3 regions of the Promicromonospora sp. NPDC057138 genome follow, and region 2 is predicted to be linked to each of the others. Evidence: predicted binding sites of a transcription regulator. Region 2 holds the regulator's gene; each other region holds the start of a gene.

Region 1 (3,268 bases), on a different contig from region 2:
TCGACCAGGGCGGACACCCTGCCGGACGTCGGGGCCGCGGCGGACGCCGACCGCGGGCCGGCCGCCGCGGGGGCATCGCCGCCCGTCGCTCCGCCGGGCAGGGCGCGCAGGCGGGCCCGCCCGCGCGGCTCCTCCGGCTGCTCGCCACCCGACCGCTCGCCGCCCGACGCCGGACCGGCCTCGACCGCCTGCTCGTCCGCCCCGTCCGGCGCCTCGACGGTGCCGAGGAACTTCTCCGCGAACTCCGGCTCGCCGGACTCCTCCTCCGACTCGTCCTCGACCTGCACGGCGGGCAGCGCGGGGGCGGTCCGGGCGGCGACCTCGAGCTCCGCCTCACTGGCCTCGACCGCGGCGCGAGCGGCGTCCACCGGCGCCACGCCCTCCAGCGTGAGCCGGCGCATCACGAGAAGCCGGGCGACGTCGTCCGGCGTGTAGCGGCGGTGCGATCCAGCCGTACGACCCGATGGGCCGAGCCCGTACCGGCGGTCCCACGTGCGAAGGGTGGCTGGCGCGACCCCGAGGCGTCTGGCTACCGCTGCGACGGCCAGTCCGGGGCTGGATGTACGTGACCCGCCCGAGTTCTGGGCAGGCCGCGAAGATGTCATGGACTCGATTCTGCCGACCTGGACCTCTCTGCGCCACTGCGAAACCCGGCGTGCCGCCGATCTTGGTGGAATTCGGTTCACATCGGAACAAAACCGGTCAGGGCTGACGCGCTTCGGCTGAACCGCTTCGGGCAACTTGACTCGAAACTGCCCCTTGAACAACTTCTGCACAACTTGTAGGTTGTTCGGCATGACGGAGATCTCGAGGCTTCCCGGTCCGGTAATGGAACTGTGGGAATGGCAGTACCAGGGCGCATGCCGCGACGCGGACGACACGCTGTTCTTTCACCCCGAGGGCGAGCGTGGGTCGACCCGCCGCAGGCGTGCCGAGGCCGCGAAGGCGATCTGCCGCTCCTGCCCCGTGATGATGCAGTGCCGCGAGCAGTCGCTCCGCGTGCGCGAGCCGTACGGCGTCTGGGGCGGGCTCAGCGAGGACGAGCGGTCGGCCATCCTCGCGGGCAAGTCCGTCTCGGCCTGATCCTGATCTCCCACGCCACCTGATCTCCCCCGCCGGAAGCGGGAACGGCAAGGGCCCCGCACCTTTCGGTGCGGGGCCCTCGTCATCTCCTGGCGTGGGCTGGGGTCAGCTCACGACCACGGCGAGGACGTCGCGGGCCGAGAGCACCAGGTACTCCTCGCCCGCGTACTTGACCTCGGTGCCGCCGTACTTGGAGTAGATCACCTTGTCACCGACGGCGACGTCCAGCGGCACACGGTTGCCGTTGTCGTCGATGCGGCCCTGGCCAACGGCCAGAACCTCGCCCTCCTGGGGCTTCTCCTTGGCGGTGTCCGGGATGACCAGGCCGGAAGCGGTCGTGGTCTCGGCTTCGAGAGCCTTGACGACGATCCGGTCCTCGAGCGGCTTGATGGGGACCGACACGTCGGACCTCCTCTTTCATGAGCGGATCGAGAGATCTGCTTCGTGGTGGACTTAAGGGGCTCGAACGTTCGACGGTCCGCCGTCGTCGCGGGTGCCGGCGGGCACGAACGTCTGGATCCCCCGTCGCGGGCCCCGGGGACCGGGTTCCGCGGCGGTGGACAACCCCAAATCTAGGTCGGCGCTAGCACTCGGTCAAGGCGAGTGCCAATCGCGTGAACCTGCTCACGCCCCGCGCGACCGATCGGCGGCCCGCACACCGGAATCTCGCCATCTCTGCGACAAGGTTGCGTCGAGTCACTCGTCACGACCAGGACGAACGTGGAAAGATCTTCCCATGGATGCGGCGATTCTGAGCAAACTGCTCAGCCCAGACGGCTGGGCCCTGCTTGGCGCCCTGCCGCCCTATGACGAGCGGCACGCGATGAAGACCGTGACGACCCTACGCGCCAAGGGCATCGCGCCGGACCTCGCGGCCGCCGTGGTGACCCAGTCCCGGCTGCGCGCGCGGGCCCGGTCCAAGTTCGGCGACTTCGCCGACGGGATGCTCTTCACCGCGGACGGCCTGGAGCAGGCCACCCGGCTCCTCGTCGCGGCACTGCACGCCCGGCGCTACCTGGACGCGGGAGTCACCGCGCTCGCCGACCTGACCTGCGGCATCGGCGCCGACTCCCTGGCTTTTGCCGGGACCGGGCTCCGCGTCGTGGCGACCGACCTCGACGAGTGCACGGCCGCCATCGCGCAGTGGAACCTGCGTCACTTCCCCGAGGCCGACGTGCGGCACACCGACGGCCTCTCGCTCGACCTGCGCGCCGAGGGCGTCGAGGGCGTCTACGCCGACCCCGCGCGCCGGGTGAGCGGCGGCTCGGGCGGCCGCAGCCGCCGGGTCTTCGACCCGCGCGCCTACGAACCCCCGCTCGACGCCGTGTGGGCGCTGCGCGAGACGGTGCCCGCCGTCGGCATCAAGGTGGGCCCGGGCATCGCGCACGACGGGCTGCCCGCCGACGCCGAGACGCAGTGGGTCTCCGTCAACGGCGACGTGGTCGAGGCCGGCCTCTGGTTCGGCCCGCTCGCGCCCGACGGCCCCGGCCGCTCGGCGCTCTTGCTGCGTACCTTCACCGACGACGACGGCAAGGAGCACACGCTCAGCCGCGCCGTGCGGGGCGACGACGTCACGCCCGACGTCGGCGCCGTCGGGCAGTATCTCTACGAGCCCGACGGGGCGGTCATCCGTGCGGGCCTGGTGGGCCAGGCCGCCGCCGAGCTCGGCGGGCGGCTGGTCGACCCGACCATCGCGTACGTCACCACCGACGACCCCGCCGACCTGCCGCCGGCCCGTCCGGCGGAGACGGCCGGGGCGCAGGCCCCGATCGCCACCGGCTACCGCGTGCTCGACACCATGCCGTTCGGTCTGAAGCGCCTCAAGTCGTACCTGCGGGACCGGAACGTCGGGCGCATCACCATCAAGAAGCGAGGCACCGCCGTGGTGCCTGAACAACTTCGCAAGCAGCTCGTGCTCACCGGGACCGAGGAGGCGACGATCGTGCTCACACGCGTGGCAGGCAACCAACAGGTGCTCGTCGTCGAACCACTGGGAGCCGCATGAGCTCGCCTGCCCGGCTCGGCTTCGGCGAATCCCCACGTTCCACGGTTGGTCTCGAGTGGGAGATCGGGCTCGTCGAGTCCGGTAGCGCCAATCTTTCCCAGCTGGGACCGGAGGTGCTCGACGCGCTCGCGCGCGGCGCCGCCGTCGGCCCGTCGGAGAGCCCGCCGGACGGCGTGACGG
Region 2 (3,268 bases):
CTGCCAGGGGACGATCGCGTCCGCCCCGGTCTCGGTGGCGGCCTCGATCGCCATCTCGTCACGGTCGCCCTTGGCGAGGGCCTGGACCAGCGTGATGACGACGGCGGGCGCCGGCTCGACGTCGACCTGGTCGACGCGCAGGTGCACCTCCGCGCCGTCGACGGACTCGACGACGGTCCGCAGGCGCACCCCGGCGCCGTCGACCACGTCGATCCGCTCCCCGGGGCCGCGGCGCTGGACGACGCCGGCGTGCCGGCCCTCCGCGCCGTCGAGCACGTACACCGAGCCGGCCGCGTACCCGGACAACGGATGGGCGGCGGACGCCTCCGCGAGAAAGACTGGCGCGCTCATGGACCGGCGGTCAGCGCCCGCTGAGCTTGTCGCGCAGGCGCGAGAACACGCCGCCGTGGACCGACGCGAGCCGCGACTCGGGCCGCTCCTCGCCGCGCAGCACCGAGAGCTGCTGCAGGAGGGCGGTCTGCTCCTCGTCCAGCGCGGTGGGCACCTGGACCTCGATGTGCACGTTGAGGTCGCCACGCCCCGGGGAGTGCAGGTGTCCCACGCCGAGGCCCTTGAGGGTCATCACCTGGCCGGGCTGCGTGCCCGGGCGCAGGTCGATCTCCTGGAGCCCGTCCAGGGTGTCGAGCTCGAGCACGGTGCCGAGCGCCGCCGCCGTCATCGGCACCTGGAGGGTGCAGTGCAGCTCGTCGCCGCGGCGGACGAACGTGTCGTGCGCGCGCTCGCGGATCTCGACGTACAGGTCGCCGGCGGGGCCACCACCGGGGCCCACCTCGCCCTGCGCGGAAAGCTTGATGCGCGTGCCGGTGTCGACGCCGGCGGGCACGTTGACCGAGATGGTGCGGCGCGAGCGCACGCGGCCCTCGCCGGAGCAGTCGGTGCACGGCTCGGGGATCACGGTGCCGAAGCCGCCGCAGGCGGAGCACGGCTGGTTCGTCATGACCTGGCCGAGGAACGAGCGGGCCACCCGCTGCACGGAGCCGCGGCCGTGGCAGACGTCGCAGGTGCGCGCCGAGGTGCCCGGCCGCGCGCCGTCGCCGCCGCAGGTGTTGCAGACCACCGCGGTGTCGACCTGGATCTCGCGCTTGGCGCCGAAGACGGCCTCGGCGAGCTCGAGGTCGAGGCGCACCAGCGCGTCGTTGCCGCGCCGTGCGCGCGGGACCGGCCCGGCGGGCTGCCCGCCGCCGAAGAAGGTCTCGAAGATGTCCTGGAAACCGAACCCGGCGCCGAACCCGCCGCCCGCGCCACCGCCCGGCGCGGTCGGGTCCACGCCCATGTCGTACTGCTGGCGCTTGTCCGGGTTGGACAGCACCTCGTACGCGCGCGCGACGTCCTTGAACCGGTCCTCGCCCACGTCACCCGCCACGTCGGGGTGCAGCTCACGAGCCAGCTTGCGGTAGGCCTTCTTGATCTGCTCGGGCGAGGCGTCGCGCGGAACACCGAGAATCTCGTAGTAGTCGGTCACAGGTCTCTCTTTGTGGGGAGGATTGTGGAAGGTGGGGGTGTCAGCTGGGCAGCACTCGCGACAGGTAGCGCGCGACGGCGCGCACCGCGGCGATGGTGCCCGGATAGTCCATACGGGTGGGGCCGATCGAGCTCAGGATCGCGACGGTGTCGCCGGTGGACGAGCCGTAGCCGGAGGTGACGACGGAGGTCTCCGACAGGCCCGCCATGCGGTTCTCGTGGCCGATGCTCACCGCCACCCCGGCGTCGTCGGTCATGTCGGTGAGGAGACCGAGCAGGACCACCTGCTCCTCCAGCGCCTCGAGCACCGGGCGCAGGCCCTGTTCGAACCGCATGCTTGCCCGCGCCAGGTTGGCCTGGCCCGTCAGCACTATGCGTTCCTCGCTCTCCTCGGCGAGCGCGGCGGTGACGACCTCGGCCACTGCGGTGGCCAGCGCCCGGTGCTCGTCGGGCATGGCTTCGGTGACCCGCGCGAAGGCGGTGCCGATCTCGGTGAGGCGGTGGCCCGCGGCGACGGCGTTGAAGCGGGCGCGCAGCTCGCCGAGCGTCCCGTCGTCCAGGCCCACGGGCACGTCGAGGAAGCGCTGCTCCACCCGTCCCGTGTCCGTGATCACGACCACGAGGAGCCGCCCCTCGGCAGAGGGCACGAGCTCGAGGTGCCGCAGCCCGGACCGGCGCAGCGAGGGGTACTGCACGACGGCGACCTGGCCCGTGAGCTGGGCGATGAGCCGCCCGGCCCGCGCCACGACGTCGTCCAGGTCGACCGCCTCGGACAGGAAGGTCTCGATGGCGCGCTTCTGGGGCACGGTCAGCGGCCGCACCTCCGCGAGCTGGTCCACGAACAGGCGGTAGCCCTTGTCCGTGGGGATGCGCCCCGCCGAGGTGTGCGGCTGGGCGATGAGCCCGGCCTCCTCGAGCGCGGCCATGTCGTTGCGCACCGTCGCGGGCGAGACGCCGAGCTTGTGCCGCTCGGTGAGTATGCGCGATCCGACGGGCTCCCGTGTCCGGACATAGTCCTCCACGATCGCTCGCAAGACATCGAGCCTGCGTTCCTCGCTCACCGCGCTCACCTCCGTCCCAGATAGAACGTCCGGGACCTGCACCCGGGTTCCGGCCGCTCTCCAGCGCTCTCGCTCCAGCACTCTCGCCGACCGAGTGCCAATCCTACGCGGCACACGCCAGGGGCCAAGTCCCCGACCCGCGCCCAGCCCGTCGCGCGCCCGCACGGGACGCACCGGACCCGCAGGTCACGCGGGTGACCAAGGCCTCCTACACGTTCGCGAGGGGCTGAGTAGGGCAATGCCTTAGGGGCCCCCGAACCGCCCCGGAGAACCGGCCCGAAAGATGCGGCGACCGCCCGATCCGCCGGGGCTACCTCACGGACGAATCTAGAACCACTGCCGGCGAGGGGCCGGCATCGACCAGGAGGAACACCATGTTCGGCTTCACCAGCTACGCCGAGTACCGCCAGAACGAGCAGGACCTCGACCGCCGGGCCGAGCAGGCGCGGGTGGCCCGCGAGCAGCGCGACACCGTCCGCCGGCAGGCGGCCGAGCGCCGCGGCGCCGAGCGCACCGCGGAGCGGGCCACGCACGCCGCACGCCCCCGGGTCGCCTGACCGCCCGCCCAGCCGTCCAGCACGATGCTGACCAGCGACGATGCCCACCGAGACGACGACCATCGACACAGTGACAGACACGACGACGGGACCGGCATGGGACGATGAGCCCATGCCGGTCCCTCGTGCGCGCCTGGTGGGCCGAGCCCGTGAGCTCGGCGCGCTGAC
Region 3 (3,268 bases), on a different contig from region 2:
ACCAGCTCGTGCCCGCCAAGGCCGCGGCCACCTCGGAGCGGAGCTGCGGCAGCATCGAGTAGAGGACGTCGCCCGGGCAGGCCGTCGCCGTGTAGTCGCGGTGGCCGTAGATCTGGGTCGGCGCGATCCCGTACTGGTCACAGATGTAGGCGCACAGCTCGACCAGCCGGCTCCAGAGCTGCGCGGGCGGCGTTGCGCTCGTGTAGGTGCCCTGGTTCTCGATCCCGATGGCCTGGCTGTTCTGGCCGGGAGCGTGCGCGCCCACGACCATGCCGCTGCCGTTCTGCAGGCGGGACAGCGAGCCGTGCCGGCCCTCCATGACGTACCCGCCGCGGCTCACCGTGAGGTGCTGGCCGGTGTCCACCCAGCCGTTCGCGAAGTGCCACTGCTGGATGTCGCGCGCGATCTGGTACCCGGCGGCCTGCGAGTAGTCCGTGACGTTCGCCGACGCCGTGTGGTGGATCAGGATCTTGTTCGGGTTGGTCGAGACCGTGTCGATGGTGCCCCGGGCGGCCTCGGCGCCCCAGGTGTTGCAGCTCGCGATGGTCGGCGCGGCGACCGCGACGCCGGCCAGCGCACCCGGGGGCGCGTCGGCCGGCGCCTCGGGGTCGGGCGCCAGGGACGGCGGGGCGTCCGCGGTCCGGACGTCCGCCGTCCGGGCACCCGCGGCTCGCGCGGGAACCACTGCGGCGGGGGTCGCTGCGGCGGCCGCGGGGGCCGCTATCGTCGCGCCCGCGGCACCGATGCCGAGGACGACGGCGCCGCGCAGCAGGTCGCGCCGCCCGAGGGAGCTGCTGTCGTGACCGTGGTCATGGTGACTGTGGTCGTCGTGACTGTGGTCGGTGGAGCTAGGGACGTGTTCGTGCACGGTATGCCTCCACGGTTCGGTCGCGCTGGTACGGGCCGATTTCATCCGTAGTATCGGCCGACCGCGCATGCCGCCGGTACATCACATCCGGGGTATACCCCGGACGCGATCCCCCAGACGTCGGACGCCCAGGTCACCGTCAGTGACCTGGGCGTGCGACGTGCGAGCGCGTCGAGGGTCAGGACTCGATGGTCTGGTGGCCCTTCGACGAGCCCTGCTCGATCGTCGTGTCGGCTTCGTGCGCCACCTCGATCTTGCGCGGCTTCGCCTCCTCGCTGACCGGGATCGTCAGCGACAGGACACCATCGGTGTACGAGGCCGAGATGTTGTCGAGTGCGAGCCCGCGACCCATGGTGAGCTGCCGTGCGAACGTGCCCGTGGGCCGCTCGCGGACCAGCCACTGCGCGTCGTCGCCCGAACGCTGCGTGCGCTCGCACCGGACCGTGAGCGTCCGGTCCTCGACCGACACGTCGATAGTGCCCGGGTCCACGCCTGGCAGGTCCATGGACAGCACGTAGTGGTCACCCGTGCGGAACAGGTCAATCGGCATACCGCCGGACTGCCGCGCACTGGTCACCAACGAGCTGAGCATCCGGTCCATCTCCCGGAACGGATCCCAATAGGTAGCCATCGCGCATCACCTCCTCGACGATGCGACCCTGGCCTCTCCAGGGCCGCCGCGCGTGACGGCGGCCCGACCGCCGTCCGGCTACACGATCATTTTCGCGCTCCGCGTCGCTGAGTTCCAGTCCCTCGGACATGCCGAAAGTCAATGTATAGAGCGCTGGCTAGGCCGCGGCGCGGCCCGTCAGGCCCACCCGCTCCAGCAGGTCCAGGGCCGGGCGGTGCTTGTTGAACGTGTACACGTGCACGCCGGGCGCGCCGGCGTCGAGCACCTCTCGCGCGAGCGTCGCGGAATACCCGATGCCGTGCTCGTGCTGTGCCTCGGGGTCGACGCCGCCGTCGGGCGCGGTGAACCCGTCGAGCTTCCGCAGGAGGTCCGCGGGCGCGGCCACGCCCGTCAGCTCCTCGACGCGGCGCAGCCGGCGGGCCTCCGTCGCGGGCAGGACGCCGGCCACGATCGGGATGGTCACGCCCGCCGCACGGGCCGCCTCGACGAACCCCGTGTAGGACTCCGCGCGGTAGAAGAACTGGGTGATCGCGAAGCTCGCGCCGGCCTCCTGCTTCTCCAGGAGCCGCCGCACCTCCTGGTCGCGCGTGGTGCCGGCGCCCGGGTTGCCGTCCGGGAACGTCGCGACGGCGATGGTGAGCGGACGGGTCGCCGCCCGCAGGGCGGCGCTGGCGTCGGCTGCGACGCGGCGCTGGTCCACCTGCGTGAGCAGGCGGACCAGGTCGACGCTGGAGCGCACGCCGTCGGACGGCGGACACCAGTCCGGCTCGTCGCGCGGCGGGTCCCCGCGCAGTGCGAGGAACGACCGCACGCCGGCCTCGAGGAACTCGTCGATCACCTCGGACACGTCCTCGCGGGACGCGCCCACGCAGGTCAGGTGGGCCACCGGCAGCACGGGCGTGCCGCGCAGCAGCGTGGCGAGCACCTCTCGCGACGTCGCGCGGTCACCCCCGGCGGCGCCGTAGGTGACCGACACGAAGTCGGGTTGGGCCGCCACCAGCCGCTGCGCCGTCTCCCAGAAGTTGGGCGCGACGTCGGGCCGACGCGGCGGCATCAGCTCGAACGACACTGTGGGGCGCTGCGGGTATGCCTCGACGACCATGGTTGCTCCATCGGACCTGGCGTTAGCACCTTACGTCCACGCGCCACGTCTACGAGGCGGGAAGTCGGCAGGTTGCTGCGGTGTCACGGAGCCAGGACTCTCGACCGCTCTGGATGGGATCGCCACCATGTTAAGCGATTGTCCAGCACTGGGACAGATTCTGTCCGGTCGCCGAGACGGCCCGTTCCATCGCCCGCCGCGTACCCGCCGCGCCTACTTCACCGACCCCGCCACCAGGCCGCCCACCAGCCGCTTCTCGATGGCCATGAACAGGATCACGACGGGCACGATCGCCACGACGGACACCCCGAACACGTAGTGCCACGACGTCTCGTACTGGCCCACGAACTTCGTCAGCGCCACGGACAGCGGCTGGTTGCCCGCCGTCGACAGCAGCACCAGCGAGGCCGCGAACTCGTTCCAGGACGCGACGAACGTGAACACGACAGCCGTCACGATGCCGGGCCACACGAGCGGCAGGTTGATCTTGGTCAGGACGGCGAACGTGCCGGCGCCGTCGAGCTGCGCCGCCTCGTCGACCTCCTTCGGGATGCCCGCGAAGAAGCTGTGCATGATCCAGACCGCGAACGAGAGGTTGAACGCGGCGTTGACCAGGATCATCGCCGCCCAGGTATCGAGGATCCCCCACGCGATGAACTGCCGGAAC

What was found. Region 2 encodes HrcA, which represses chaperone genes, less so after heat shock. Its sites were predicted from a motif close to TTNGCACTCGNNNNNNNCGAGTGCNAA; they were not measured.
Region 1: a site for HrcA is predicted at 1,667-1,693, ahead of groES (co-chaperone GroES). Genes of this name have one in related genera too.
Region 3: a site for HrcA is predicted at 1,591-1,617, ahead of ACFT2C_RS00315 (Hsp20/alpha crystallin family protein). Genes of this name have one in related genera too.

The regions. Positions count from the first base shown of each region.
Region 1 is NZ_JBHUUX010000090.1:2,272-5,539, forward strand. It holds gene ACFT2C_RS27045 (MerR family transcriptional regulator) at 1-605, opposite strand, end outside; gene ACFT2C_RS27050 (WhiB family transcriptional regulator) at 796-1,083, shown strand; gene groES (co-chaperone GroES) at 1,189-1,485, opposite strand; gene ACFT2C_RS27060 (SAM-dependent methyltransferase) at 1,820-3,088, shown strand; gene ACFT2C_RS27065 (glutamate--cysteine ligase) at 3,085-3,268, shown strand, end outside.
Region 2 is NZ_JBHUUX010000007.1:63,888-67,155, reverse strand. It holds gene ACFT2C_RS06955 (16S rRNA (uracil(1498)-N(3))-methyltransferase) at 1-351, opposite strand, end outside; gene dnaJ (molecular chaperone DnaJ) at 362-1,483, opposite strand; gene hrcA (heat-inducible transcriptional repressor HrcA) at 1,524-2,543, opposite strand; gene ACFT2C_RS06940 (hypothetical protein) at 2,918-3,100, shown strand; gene ACFT2C_RS06935 (ATP-binding protein) at 3,213-3,268, shown strand, end outside.
Region 3 is NZ_JBHUUX010000001.1:65,542-68,809, forward strand. It holds gene ACFT2C_RS00310 (N-acetylmuramoyl-L-alanine amidase) at 1-868, opposite strand, end outside; gene ACFT2C_RS00315 (Hsp20/alpha crystallin family protein) at 1,047-1,499, opposite strand; gene ACFT2C_RS00320 (methylenetetrahydrofolate reductase) at 1,657-2,601, opposite strand; SAM riboswitch class I at 2,606-2,721, opposite strand; gene ACFT2C_RS00325 (carbohydrate ABC transporter permease) at 2,815-3,268, opposite strand, start outside.